2 regions of the Diaphorobacter ruginosibacter genome follow, and region 2 is predicted to be linked to the other one. Evidence: predicted binding sites of a transcription regulator. Region 2 holds the regulator's gene; the other holds the start of a gene.

Region 1 (7,264 bases), 1.0 Mb from region 2:
CCTGACGCCGCCCCACCGGACCCACGCGCCCCGTGCCCCCGTCTACCCAACGCACCGGCAACAGCACCTTCCTGCGCATCTGGCTCGCCTTCCTGAACGGCCGGATCATGGTGGCGCTGCTCCTCACGCTACAGCATGCCGCCGGCCTGGTCTGGCAGCTGCCGCCCGTGAACCCCAACACGCTGGCCGTCTGCGTGGCGTACCTCGCGCTCACGCTGCTGGCGCGCATCCTCACGCGCACCGTGCCGTCGCCCCAGCCCGGACCGCAGTGGCTGCCGACCATCGGCGTGGACATCGTCATGTTCGGCTACCTGCAGCTGTTCGTGACCGACGTGCTGAGCTACACGCCGCTCTACGGCCTGCCCGTGCTGATGGCAGGCATGCTGGGCACGCTGATGATGGCGCTGGGCACCACCTCGATCATCACCATCCTGCTGCTGGCCGGCTCGCTCTGGCTTGGCGAACGCTCCACCGCCGACAGCGCCCAGCGCTACATGCAGGCGGCGCTCACCTCCATCGGTTTCTTCATCGTCACCTATCTGGTGCACCAGCTGTCGGTGAAGCTGCACGCGGAGCACGCGCTCTCCCAGCGCAATCGCATGGCCGCACAGACACAGGAAGATGTGAGCGCGCTCGTCATGCAGCATCTGGGGGAAGGCGTGCTGGTGATGGATCGGCAGGACATGGTGCGGCTGGTGAATCCCTCCGCGCGGCTGCTGCTCGGTGACGCCGCGCCCGCCAGCATGCCGTTCGAGCTGAGCCACAGCCCAAGCTGGAACCCGCTGCTGGCGCTGGTGCGCAAGACCTTCGACAGCGCGACGCAGCAATCCGCCGACATCGACATCCCGCAGCCGGGGCACAGCCCCATGGGCCTGCGCGCCCGCACCTGGCTGACCACGCCGCATGCGAGCGCCCCCGCCTCCAGCCAGCAGGAGCCCGGAGACCTGCTGTGCGTGGTGTTCCTGCAGGACCTGCGCGAGATGGAGGCGCGCCTGCGCACGGAAAAGCTCGCCGCCATGGGCCGCATGTCGGCGGCCGTGGCCCATGAGATCCGCAATCCGCTTGCCGCCATCCTGCAGGCCAATGCCCTGCTGGAGGAAGAGCTGCAGGACCCCGTGCAGCAGCGCCTGAGCCAGATGGTGCGCCAGAACGCCGAACGGCTCACGCGCATCACGGAGGAGGTGCTGGACATCGCGCGCGTGCGCCACCAGATCGACAACGTGCCGGCCCAAGGCATATCCCTGGACGAATCCGTGCGCCACATCTTCAGCGACTGGCAGATGCAGAATCCTTCGCGCCGCAAGGCCCTGCTGCAGCTGGAAACGGGGGACGCCCAGGTGAACTTCGACATCGACCACCTGCGCCGCGTGCTGATCAACCTCACGGACAACGCCCTTCGCTACATGGGACCGCACGAGGACTCGATGTGCATCCACACCGGCCTCACACCGGAAGGCCTTGCCTTCGTGCGCGTGTGGAGCGATGGTGCACCGCTCGAGAAATCGGTGGAGCAGCATCTGTTCGAGCCCTTCTTCTCCTCCGAGAGCCGCTCCAGCGGACTGGGCCTCTATATCAGCAGGGAACTGTGCAGCCGCCACGGTGCGACCATCCGCTACGAACGCACCGCGCTGGTGCTTGCTCGCGGGGAGATCGATGGCAATGCCTTCACAGTCCACTTCCCCAAATCACTGCGACTGCCGGGGAACCCTTCACTTTTTGACACAATCATGGTTTGAGATCCAGCGAACACATGCCTGCCTACGCCGCCTCCATCCTCGTCATCGACGACGAACCCGATCTGCGAACCCTCTACGAGCTGACACTGCTGCGCGAGGGGTATCGGGTGGAGACGGCCGCCACCGTGGAGGAGGCACGGCAGCAGTTGCGCGTGCAGCAGTTCGACGTCGTGATCTCCGACATGCGCCTGCCCGACGGCTACGGCATGGAGGTGCTCGTGCATCTGCGCGAGGCCAACCGGCGCGAGCGCTGCGTGGTCATGACGGCCTACGGCTCCGCTGAAAATGCGGTGGAGGCGCTGCGCGCCGGCGCGTTCGACTATCTCACCAAGCCCGTCGACCTGAAGCAGTTCCGCTCGGTCGTTGCGTCCGCCGTCCAGGGCACGGGCGCGGTCCCGACACCCGGGGCCGCTGCACCCACGGCCAACGCCGCAAATACGGCGAATGCCGCCTCGAGGCCGTCGCCTTCCGCACGTGACGAAGAGACGGCACCCGATGCCGCCACGTCGTCCGTGCTGCGGCAACTGGTCGGCGACTCGGAGGCCATGCGCAACCTGAAGCAGCGCGTCGCCAAGGTGGCCCGCAGCATGGCGCCGGTCCTCGTGCGGGGGGAATCCGGCACCGGCAAGGAACTGGTCGCGCGCGCGCTGCACGGCAGCAGCCAGCGCTCGGAGGGTCCGCTCATCGCCGTGAACTGCGGAGCGATCCCCGAAAACCTGCTCGAGGCCGAGTTCTTCGGCGCACGCAAGGGCTCCTACACCGGAGCGACGGCGGACCGCGACGGCTTCTTCCAGGCCGCGCGCGGAGGCACGCTGTTCCTGGATGAGATCGGCGATCTGCCGCTTGCCATGCAATCCAAGCTGCTGCGCGCCATCCAGGAGCGCAGCATCCGTCCGCTGGGAGCCACGCAGGAAGAGAATGTGGACGTGCGCATCGTCAGTGCGACGCACAAGGACCTCGCGGCAGAGGTCGCCGCCGGACGGTTCCGCCAGGACCTCTACTACCGGCTGAACGTGATCGAGCTGATGATTCCCCCGCTGCGCGAGCGCCGCGAGGATCTGCCAGCGCTCTGCGAGGCCCTGCTGGCACGCATCGCCCAGGAGTCAGGTTCCCCCGTTCCCAAGCTCACGCTCCCGGCCCTGCAGCGCATTGCCCAGCACCCATTGCCGGGCAACGTGCGCGAACTGGAGAACTTGCTGCACCGTGCCGTGGCGCTCAGCGATGGAGACGAACTGTTCGTCGATCCCCCTGCGGCCCCCGCGGTCATGTCCGTGCCGCCCGCGCCGAAGGCACAGGCCCGCGCCGTCACAGAGGAGTCGGCTTTCGCATCACCCGACACGGCGCTGCAACTGGCCGACGCGCCCCCGCCCTACCCCAGCGGCACGCCGCTGCCGCATGACCTGCAGGCCTGGCTCGACAGGCAGGAGCGCGACATCTTGGTGCGCGCGCTGCGTGAATCGGGCTTCAACCGCACGGCAACGGCCGCGCGCCTGGGCATCAGCCTGCGCCAGATCCGCTACCGCATCGAGCGCCTGAACATCTCCGAAGCCGAGGGCGGCCCAGACCATGTCGACACCCATGAATAAGCCGGGTGCTTCCGGCCCTGCATCGCATGGGCGATGGAATGCCGGCTGGTACGCGCGCGCGCGCCGTGTCGACTCCCCCAACCACGGCCACCGCCCGCAGGGCGCGGCCATCGACCTGGTGGTGGTGCACTCCATCAGCCTGCCGCCCGGCGAGCATGGCACCGGCGACATCGAGCGCCTGTTCACCAACACCCTGGACTTCGACGCCCATCCCTATTTCCAGACACTGCGCGGCATGGAGGTCTCCAGCCATTTCGTGATCGCGCGGGACGGCACCCTCACGCAGTTCGTCGACTGCGACCGGCGTGCCTGGCATGCGGGTCGCTCGTACTTCCGCGGCCGCAGCAACTGCAATGACGACTCGATCGGCATCGAGCTCGAAGGCCTGGAAGGCGGGGATTTCACCGCAGCACAATACGCGGCGCTGATGGCGCTGTGCCGGGACATCGCCGCGCGCTACCCGATCCGCTTCATTGCCGGCCACGAGCACGTGGCGCCCGGCCGCAAGCACGATCCGGGCGCCGGTTTCGACTGGAAAAAAATACGCAACAATTTGTGTGATCTTGGCTGGTGGTTTCCACTAGATCACTAGCACCCGACACCGGTCTGTGGTCTTCAGGCCGGGCAACCCCGGAAGAATTTCCCGATGGTGTTTTTCCACCTGCATGCGGGCTGGCGGAGCTTATCGCCGGACAGGTCGCATGCACTGGCGATTTCGATGAGAAAACGCTGGCTGCACCACTCGTTGCGCACCGCTTTCGATGCTCCAAAGACAGCCCAAAAGGTGAACATTGGTCAGATCGGCGCTCGCAACGGATACACTACAGGTAGCGTCTTGTCCCACAGGGACACCCCAGATATAGTGTGCCACGGCCTCCCGTGTCATGACTCATCCGACAGCGCGGCGCCGTCGCCAGACCCGCCGCCCTGCTCCTGACTGCTCCATAAGAGGATCAAATGCAAGCTGTACAGAACCCAGCCACCGAAGCGAGCCACGCGCCCGCAAAGACAACAGCCTCCGCTGCCACCAAAAGCGCAGCAACGGGCGGCAATCTCGCCCAGTTCCAGATCATCCGCCGCAACGGCGCCGTCGTGCCGTTCGAGCCACAGAAGATCGCCGTGGCGATGATGAAGGCCTTCCTGGCGACGCATGGCGCCCAGGGCGCCGCATCGGCCAGCATCCGCGAAGTGGTGGACAACCTTACACAGTCGGTCGTGTACGCGCTCACGCGCTCGCGTCCCGGCGGCGGCACCTTCCATATCGAGGATGTGCAGGACCAGGTCGAGCTGGGCCTGATGCGCGGCGGCCACCACGAAGTCGCGCGCGCCTATGTGCTCTACCGTGAGGCCCGCAAGCAGGAGCGCGCCGAGCGCCGCGAACAGCTGCTGCCGCAGGTACCGACGATGCACGTGCTGGAAAACGGCCAGCGCGTCGAGCTGGACGTGCTGCGCCTGCATGCGCTCATCGAGGCGGCCTGCGCCAACATCGGGGAAGGCGTGACGGCAGCGCCCATCGTCACCGAGACCATGCGCAACCTGTACGACGGCGTTCCCATGGACGAAGTGCTCAAGGCCGCGATTCTGGCCGCGCGCACCAAGATCGAGAAGGATCCCGGCTACACCTATGCCACGGCACGCCTGCTGCTGCACACGATCGTGCGCGAGGTGCTGGGCCGCGACGTGGCACCCGCCGAGATGCCGGCTGCCTATGCCGAGTACTTCCCGCAGTTCATCCAGAAGGGCGTGGACAACGAGCTGCTCGACGAGCGCCTCGCCAAGGAATTCGACCTGAAGCGCCTGGGCGCCGCACTGAAGACCGAGCGCGACCAGCAGTTCGACTACCTCGGCCTGCAGACGCTGTACGACCGCTACTTCCTGCACGTGCGCAAGACCCGCATCGAACTGCCGCAGGCCTTCTTCATGCGCGTGGCCATGGGCCTGTCGCTGAACGAGCAGGACAAGAACGCGCGCGCCATCGAGTTCTACGAGGTGCTGTCCTCGTTTGACTTCATGTCCTCGACCCCCACGCTGTTCAACAGCGGCACGCTGCGCTCGCAGCTGTCCTCCTGCTACCTGACCACCGTGCCGGATGACCTGGACGGCATCTATGAGTCGATCAAGGAAAACGCGCTGCTGTCGAAGTTCGCCGGCGGCCTGGGCAACGACTGGACCCGCGTGCGTGCGCTCGGCTCGCACATCAAGGGCACGAACGGCGAATCGCAGGGCGTGGTGCCGTTCCTGAAGGTCGTCAACGACACCGCCGTGGCCGTGAACCAGGGCGGCAAGCGCAAGGGCGCGGTCTGCACGTACCTCGAGACCTGGCACCTCGACATCGAGGAATTCCTCGAGCTGCGCAAGAATACCGGCGACGACCGCCGCCGCACGCACGACATGAACACGGCGAACTGGATTCCCGACCTGTTCATGAAGCGCGTGATGGAAAAGGGTACCTGGACCCTGTTCAGCCCCGCCGACGTTCCCGACCTGCACGACCTCTATGGCGGCGCGTTCGAGAAGGCCTACTCCGCCTACGAGGCCAAGGTGGCTTCCGGCGAGCTCAAGCTGGCCAAGCAGATTCCCGCCGTGGACCTGTGGCGCAAGATGCTCTCGATGCTGTTCGAGACCGGCCACCCCTGGATCACGTTCAAGGACCCCTGCAACATCCGTTCGCCGCAGCAGCACGTGGGCGTGGTGCACTCGTCCAACCTGTGCACCGAGATCACGCTGAACACCAGCGACACCGAAACCGCGGTCTGCAACCTGGGTTCGGTGAACCTCGCGCGCCACATCACGGACGGCAGGATCGATCACGACAAGCTGAAGAAGACCATCAGCACCGCGATGCGCATGCTGGACAACGTCATCGACATCAACTACTACGCCGTGCAGAAGGCCAAGGACTCCAACATGCGCCACCGCCCCGTGGGCATGGGCCTGATGGCGTTCCAGGATGCGCTCTATGAAATGCGCATCCCCTACGCCAGCGAGGAGGCCGTGAAGTTCGCCGACGAGTCGATGGAAGCCATCTGCTACTACGCCTACTTCGCATCGAGCGAGCTCGCCAGGGAACGCGGTACCTACTCGACCTATGACGGTTCACTGTGGTCGCGCGGCATCCTGCCGATCGACTCGCTCGACCTGCTGGCCAAGGAGCGCGGCGGCTACGTGGAAGTCGATCGTTCCTCCACGCTGGACTGGGATGCGCTGCGCAAGAAGATCGCCAAGGACGGCATGCGCAACTCCAACTGCATCGCGATCGCGCCCACGGCCACCATCTCCAACATCGTCGGCGTCGATGCCTCCATCGAGCCGTCGTTCGGCAACCTGTCGGTGAAGTCCAACCTCTCGGGCGAGTTCACGGTCGTCAACCAGTACCTGGTGCGCGACCTGCAGCGCCTGGGCCTGTGGGACGACGTGATGGTGATGGACCTGAAGCACTTCAAGGGCTCGCTGCAACCGATCGACCGCGTGCCGCAGGAAGTGAAGAACCTCTACGCCACCGCGTTCGAAGTCGCACCGACATGGCTGGTCGAAGCCGCGGCGCGTCGCCAGAAATGGATCGACCAGGCGCAGTCGCTGAACATCTACATGGCTGGCGCGTCGGGCAAGAAGCTCGATGAAACCTACAAGCTCGCATGGGTTCGTGGTCTTAAAACCACGTACTACCTGCGCACGCAATCTGCGACGCACGTGGAGATGAGCACGGTGAGCGGACGCCAGCTCAACGCGGTCGCAAGCGGCAACGAGCAGAACACCTCCGCTGCCCCGAAAGCCGCGCCAGCCAACGCTTTGGAGGCTGCTGCCGCTGCAGCACGCACACAGAGCGAAAGCATTCCGGCCACCGATATCAAGTTCTGCGCGATCGACGATCCGGGCTGCGAAGCCTGCCAATAAGGCCCCGAACCCGCGCGTTGGAAGTGCTTCGCTTCACAACGCGCGTGC
Region 2 (7,264 bases):
ACTGCAGGCGCACCGGAATGGACGCGGGAATATAGGCGGCAAAGGGCGCCAGATCGAAGCCGTCGATGCGAAAGTTCGCATCCGCCTTGCGGTTGTCCGCAAACGGCGTGGCCTGCGCCGTCGACTCGAACGGGCTGCCATTGAGCGCGAACGCCAGGCGTGGCGTGACCTTCACTGCGCGATCCGCGTCGAGATTGCTCAGGAAGGGAATGGCGAGCTCGAGCTTGCTCAGCTCCTGCTTGCGGTCCACCACACGGTCGTCGAACTCCATAGAACCATCGCGCAGCACGATGTTGTAGAGCGCGAAATGCTGGGGATCGCCCTTCTTCTCCGACTTGGGCTGCGCCTCGATGCGCTTGAGGATGTCGTCGAAATCGAACCGGCCCTCGGCCACATGGGCCACGCGCAGGCGCGGCGCATCGACCTCGACGGCATCCAGCACGGGCGCCAGCTTCCACAGGGATTGCACAGCGGCATCTATATATATGCGGCCGATCTCCAGTTGCCTCGCGGCGCCATCCGCGCTGGCGATCGATACATCACGAACCGTGAGCTGCAGCGCCCAGGGCTTGAACTGCACCTCCCCCACCTTGACCTGCCGCCCGAGGAACTCGGAGCCGTACTTCTCGACATTGCTGCGAAGCAAGGGCGGCACGGCCAGCCATGAAATCACCCCCAGCAGCAGGATGGCCGCCAGCAGCCAGACGACACGTCGAACCCACTTGTGGGAGCGGAAAATTTGAGCAGGAGATTTGGACACTCTCTTAACGCTTTCTTATGCGATAACGGGATTGCATCAGAAAACGCGCCTCTTGTTTTGTAAACAAGCGCAAAAGTCGGGCGGATCCCCGATGTACAGCGCCTTTTCACGGCTCCAGGGCTCAAGGCAATGGGTGAGAGCATCGGGGCTGCACACCAGCCCGAGGAAGCGCCCCAAAAAGTAAGCCCGGAGGCTGGCGTCACCAATCTCCGGGCTCGATGGCGGACACAACGGCCCTCTGCCACCTTTTTGCTCGCCGGGAGAGTTGCGTCCCAACGTGCAGAGGACAAGGTATTGCCCTCATGGGGGCTGCAAAAACTCCGTACTTTCAAGGTGGCACTGCATGCCTTGCACAAGAACGCTTAGGAGTCTTTTCAGCGATGCCATGCATTCAAGCAGGCAGGAACAACGTTACTCCTGCAGCCTGGAACGTGCCAGATGTTTATCTCAATTGAAGATCGTTATTGATTGATGGTTTCGTTTTTGCACGATTTTCGCCACTTGTTGCCTCAGGCCATTTTTCGCCTTGCGAGCCCCTTGAATCCAGCAAAACTGTGGATAAACACATATTTTTATAGACAATTTCATTCTAACAAACGTGTTTTTTAGTATTGACCTAGAATTTAGAGACCTCCTAGAATCCGCCATTCACAAAAAAACGGGTTTACCCCAACCCGACTACATGCTGCTGACAGCGGCTTTGTGTCAGTTCATCTTTCCTCGCCCACCCACGATGCGTGCGAGCCAGATTCGAACTTGACCCCCATCCAGGCGAAGAAGCCTGGCAAGGATGCGCGTGATGACGACGCCCATCCTCGACTCAGGATCTCTTCAACTCGAGAAAGGAAAAGCTGTGACAGCTTCAGGATCAGTGCTCGCCGGCATTCGGACATTTGGCTCAGACGTCGTGGACGGTTTCATGGAGCTCACCCACAGCAGCTTCGCGCTCATCGGCCTCGCCGTGGCCTTTGCCTGCATCACGCTGGCAGCCCGCCCTGACCTGCGCAGCATGGGAGAAGATCGCCTGCGTACCTGGCTGCATGACCGCCATGTCGCCGTCATCGGCTTCCCGGTGGAACCTGGTGCCGTCGATCGCGCAACCGCGGCCAATCCCAAGGAGCTGCCCCGCGAGCAGGCCAAGGTGGCCTTCTGGCTGAGCAAGAAGTACCGCGTGGCGCCCGAGCCCATTGCCGCCCTGGTCTCCGAGGCTTATTCCATCGGCGCGCGCACCAAGCTCGACCCCACGCTGATCCTCGCCATCATGGCGGTCGAGTCGAGCTTCAATCCGTTTGCCCAAAGTTCCGTGGGCGCCCAGGGCCTCATGCAGGTCATGACCCGCGTGCACAACGACAAGTACGACGATTTCGGTGGCAACCTGGCAGCGTTCGACCCCATCACCAACATGCGCGTCGGCGTGAAGGTGCTGCAGGAGTGCATCTCCCGCGCGGGTTCGCTCGAGGGCGGCCTGCGCTACTACGTGGGTGCGGCCAACCTGCCTGACGACGGTGGCTATTCCACCAAGGTGCTGGCCGAGCACTTCCGCCTGCGCCAGGTGGCCAACGGCCAATCGATCCCGACCACCAACGTGACCCCCGCCCCGCTGCCGGTGGCCAAACCCGTGGCCACGCCCCCCGTGGTAGCGACCAAGGCCGCGTTGCCCGCTGCCGCAGCAGCATCTGCCGAAGCGGCGCCTTCCACGGCCACTTCCGACACCCCCGCTCCCACCTCCGAAAAAGTGGCCATGCTGGCCCACTGACATCCTGATCGCCTCTGCCCAGTCAGTTACACTAGCGGAGTACGCGACTGGCGATAGGCGCGAGGCAGACGTTCGAGACGCGCCTCGCCGCTGACGTGGATCATGTCGGGAGGCAAGTCCCTTCTGCAAACCACTGGGGAGCGTGCCGCACAGGCCATGGGTTAGTGAGTTGATCGTTGTGAGGGCCTGCTGCGTTCCGCCGTTCGCCTGGGCAGCCCTTGTCGTCAATGTCGACGGCCAAGGGACTTCCAATGCATAGGACTGCCATGTATCAACGCAATATTCTTGTCGAACAGACCGATCCCGAACTCTTTGCAGCCATCCAGGCCGAAAACAAGCGCCAGGAAGAGCACATCGAGCTGATCGCCAGCGAAAACTACGCTTCGCCGGCGGCGATGTGGGCCCAGGGCACGCAGCTCACCAACAAGTACGCCGAAGGCTATCCAGGCAAGCGCTACTACGGCGGATGCGAATACGTGGACATCGCCGAGAAGCTGGCGATCGACCGCGTGAAGGAACTGTTCGGCGCCGATGCCGCCAACGTGCAGCCGCATTGCGGTGCCTCGGCCAACGAAGCCGTGTTCCTCGCCTTCCTCAAGCCCGGCGACACCATCATGGGGATGAGCCTGGCCGAAGGCGGTCACCTGACGCACGGCATGCCGCTCAACATGTCCGGCAAGTGGTTCAACGTTGTGTCCTACGGCCTCAACGAGAAGGAAGAGATCGACTACGACAAGATGGAAGCGCTCGCCCGCGAGCACCGCCCCAAGCTGATCGTGGCCGGTGCCAGCGCCTATTCGCTCGAGATCGACTTCGCCCGTTTCGCCAAGGTCGCCAAGGAAATCGGTGCGATCTTCATGGTGGACATGGCCCACTATGCCGGCCTGATCGCCGGCGGCCAGTACCCCAACCCGGTTCCGCACGCCGACGTGGTGACCACCACCACGCACAAGAGCCTGCGCGGCCCGCGCGGCGGCGTGATCCTGATGAAGGCCGAGCATGAGAAGGCCATCAACAGCGCCGTGTTCCCCGGCTTGCAGGGTGGCCCGCTGATGCATGTGATCGCTGCCAAGGCCGTGGCCTTCAAGGAAGCGCTGTCGCCCGAGTTCAAGGAATATGCACGCCAGGTGAAGCTGAACGCGCAAGTGATCGCCGAGACGCTGACGAAGCGCGGCCTGCGCATCATCAGCGGCGGCACGCAAAGCCACGTCATGCTGGTCGACCTGCGCGCCAAGGGCATCACCGGCAAGGAGGCCGAAGCCGTGCTGGGCGCCGCCCACATGACCATCAACAAGAACTCGATCCCGAACGATCCGGAAAAGCCGATGGTCACCAGCGGCATCCGCATCGGCTCGCCCGCCATGACCACGCGCGGCTTCAAGGAAGAAGAAGCCCGCATCACGGCCAACCTGATCGCCGACGTGCTGGACAACCCGCGCGACGAGGCGAACATCGCCGCCGTTCGCGAGAAGGTTCACGCACTGACCTCGCGCTTCCCGGTCTACCGCTGATTTCCGGTCTACCTGCGGAGCCATCCCATGAAATGCCCCTTCTGCGGCCACCCGGAAACCCAGGTTGCGGAAACCCGTGTGTCCGAAGACGGGGATTTCATACGCCGCCGCCGCCGCTGCGGCGCGTGCGACAAGCGCTTTACCACCTATGAACGGCCCGAGGTCAATTTCCCCGCCATCGTCAAGAAAGACGGCAGGCGCGTGGAATTCGACCACCAGAAGCTGCACGGATCCTTCAAGCTCGCGCTGCGCAAGCGACCGGTGAGTGTGGAGCAGATCGATGCCGCCATCGAGCGCATCGAGGAAAAGCTGCTCAACCTCGGGCAGCGCGAAGTCCTCTCCGCCCGCCTCGGCGAGCTGGTGATGCGCGAGCTCAAGAAGCTCGACAAGGTGGCCTACATCCGCTTTGCCAGCGTGTACCGGAGCTTCGAGGACATCGATGACTTCCGTGCCCTGGTGGATGAAGTCAGGCCGCAGAAGTAAGAAGAGAAGACACAGGCTTCATCGCGAAGCAACGGACCTCCTCGAAGGCCCGGTGACGGTGTCCCTCTCACCTCGGGTGGCATGTCTGCACGCCCTATCCTCCGTCCCCTCCCGGCCCACATGACGCGAGGGAACACAGCTATTGCAAACCCAAACCACCCCAAAAGATATCGATAGACGCGCACTGGCACTTGCTTTAACGTAAGGCTTGCCATCCGTGTGCCGAATGAGTCGTGGTAGCGCCTACGTCAAGCCGTCCTCTGCCCAGCATCGATCCATATGACCCACCTATCCATCAAGAGCAGGCTCTGGCTGCTCGTCCTCAGCCTGCTTGTCGTATTGGCCGTCGTTTCAGCGGTCCTGTTCCAGCAGCTTCAGGCAGCCAACGACAGTCTGGCGAGCGTGCACGAGAACCAGGTGATGCCGCTCAGGCAGATGAGCGAAGCGGCATCGGGATACAGCGACGGCGTGCTGGTGCCCCTGGACAGGGTGATCGCCAATTCCATCAGCCCTGCAGAAGGCGCCGCGCTGATCGCAGAAGGCCGCGACCGGGCCAACAGGAGCTGGAGCGCATTCCTCCAGACCCGGCTCTTTCCAAACGAGCAGGTGGCGGTGGACAAGATCCAGCCGCTGCAACGACAGGCCAACATCGTCATATCGGAGATGATCGAGAAGCTGCAGGCAGGCTCCGTGCAGGAAGCCGCCGCACTCAAGGAGTCCGTGCTCACCCCGCTGATGGTGAGCATCCTGGCGGGCATGGAGAGCATTTCCGACATGCAGTTGGTCAACAGCCGCCAGACCTCGGAGGATTCTGCCTCCGCCATGCAAGCCACCCTGACCGCGATCGGAGCGGCGCTGCTGGTCTCGCTGGCGGCGTGTCTCGTGGCGGCATTCATGCTCATCCGCAAGATCACCGGCAGCCTGGACCACGCGGTGCATGTGGCCGAGCGTGTGGCTCGGGGCGACCTTTCGGGTCAGATCCACGTGACTGGTAATGACGAAATCGCCCGCCTGCTGCGTGCCCTTGCCGCCATGAACGACAACCTGACGCAGATTGTTCGCCGTATCCGCGAGAGCAGCGAATCGGTGTCGACGGGATCAACCCAGATCGCAGCGGGCAGCAACGACCTGTCTCACCGCACCGAGGAACAGGCCAGCAATCTGCAACAGACGGCAGCCTCCCTCGAGGAACTGGCCGCGACGGTACAGCAGAATTCCGCCAACGCGGCCCAGGCCAAGCAACTGGCGGCCGCCGCTTCCGTGACCGCGGTCGACGGCGGCGAAGCCATGCAGCGCGTAAACCGGACCATGGCCCACATTTCAGGCAGCTCGGCAAAGATAGCGGACATCATCAACGTGATCGATACCATTGCCTTCCAGACCAATATCCTGGCATTGAACGCGGCCGTGGAAGCCGCACGCGCAGGCGAGCATGGCCGCAGCTTCGCGGTGGTGGCCGGCGAGGTGCGTTCGCTGGCCGGGCGCAGCGCGGACGCCGCCAAGGAGATCAGCGCCCTGATCAACCAGAGCGTTGCCGAAGTGAGTGATGGCGCGCAGCTGGTGGACGAAGCGACGCAGACGATCGGCACCCTGACCACCCAGGTCCGCGACGTGGCGGCGCTGGTGGGACAAATCAACACGGCCAGCCAGGAGCAAAGCGAGGGGATCTCGCAGATCAGCGATGCCGTGGCGCAACTGGACCGGGTGACTCAGCAAAATGCCGCGCTGGTCGAACAGAGCGCGGCGGCGGCAGCCAGCCTGAGCCATCAGGCAGGCACGCTGACGCAGCTGGTGGCCACGTTCAGGCTGAATGTCCGCAGCCACGGCGCCGGAACCCCCGGGTCGGGCGCCAGGATGCTGGCCACGAACGCCGCCTCACGCAGAACGGGCCTGCCCATGGCGCGGCGGCCAGGACAGGAGCCGGACCAGGATCAGACCGAGCGGGTGGACGCGGCGATCGGAGCCAGCCCCGAATCCACGTCGCCGCACTGGCCGCGATGACGCAGCGCATGGTCCATGATCACCAGCGCCAGCAGCGCCTCGGCGATCGGCGCGGCACGGATGCCCACGCAGGGGTCGTGGCGGCCCTTGGTGATCACTTCCACCGGTTCGCCCAGCGTGTTGATCGAATTGCGCGGGCTGATGATGGAGCTGGTCGGCTTGATGGCGATGGTCACCTCGATGTCCTGCCCCGAACTGATGCCGCCCAGGATGCCGCCGGCATTGTTGGTCTCGAAACCCTGCGGCGTGAGCGAATCGCCATGCGTGGTCCCACGCTGCACGATGCTCTCGAAACCCGCACCGATCTCCACGGCCTTCACCGCATTCAGTCCCATCATCACATGCGCGATGTCGGCGTCGAGCTTGTCGTACAGTGGCTCGCCCAGGCCCACCGGCACGCCCGTGGCCTGCACGCGCACCCGTGCGCCGCAGGAGTCGCCCGACTTGCGCAGCCGGTCCATGTAGTCCTCGTAGGCCTGCACATCGGCAACGGGAGCAAAGAACGGGTTGTTCGGCACGTGATCCCAGTTCTCGAAGGGAATCTCGAGCTCGCCGATCTGGGTCATGCAGGCCCGGAACTGCGCACCGTACTTTTCCTTGAGCCATTTCTTGGCCACCGCACCCGCGGCCACCGTGGGTGCGGTCAGGCGCGCGGACGAGCGGCCTCCGCCGCGGGGGTCACGAATGCCGTACTTCTGGAAATACGTGTAGTCCGCATGGCCGGGGCGAAAGCTCTGCGCGATGTTCGAATAG

The links. The regulator NrdR, encoded in region 2, represses ribonucleotide reductase genes. The targets are predictions, from matches to a motif close to CACNANATNTNGTG.
Region 1: H9K76_RS19515 (ribonucleoside-diphosphate reductase subunit alpha) is a predicted target of NrdR. The motif match lies at 4,174-4,187, and genes of this name have one in related genera.

Annotation. Positions count from the first base shown of each region.
Region 1 is NZ_CP060714.1:4,298,570-4,305,833, forward strand. Features, by position in the region: gene H9K76_RS19495 (PP0621 family protein) at 1-5, shown strand, start outside; gene H9K76_RS19500 (sensor histidine kinase) at 33-1,736, shown strand; gene H9K76_RS19505 (sigma-54-dependent transcriptional regulator) at 1,751-3,322, shown strand; gene ampD (1,6-anhydro-N-acetylmuramyl-L-alanine amidase AmpD) at 3,303-3,914, shown strand; gene H9K76_RS19515 (ribonucleoside-diphosphate reductase subunit alpha) at 4,280-7,216, shown strand.
Region 2 is NZ_CP060714.1:3,263,479-3,270,742, forward strand. Features, by position in the region: gene H9K76_RS14855 (DUF748 domain-containing protein) at 1-760, opposite strand, end outside; gene H9K76_RS14860 (lytic transglycosylase domain-containing protein) at 1,614-2,516, shown strand; gene glyA (serine hydroxymethyltransferase) at 2,783-4,027, shown strand; gene nrdR (transcriptional regulator NrdR) at 4,055-4,510, shown strand; gene H9K76_RS14875 (methyl-accepting chemotaxis protein) at 4,790-6,511, shown strand; gene aroC (chorismate synthase) at 6,442-7,264, opposite strand, start outside.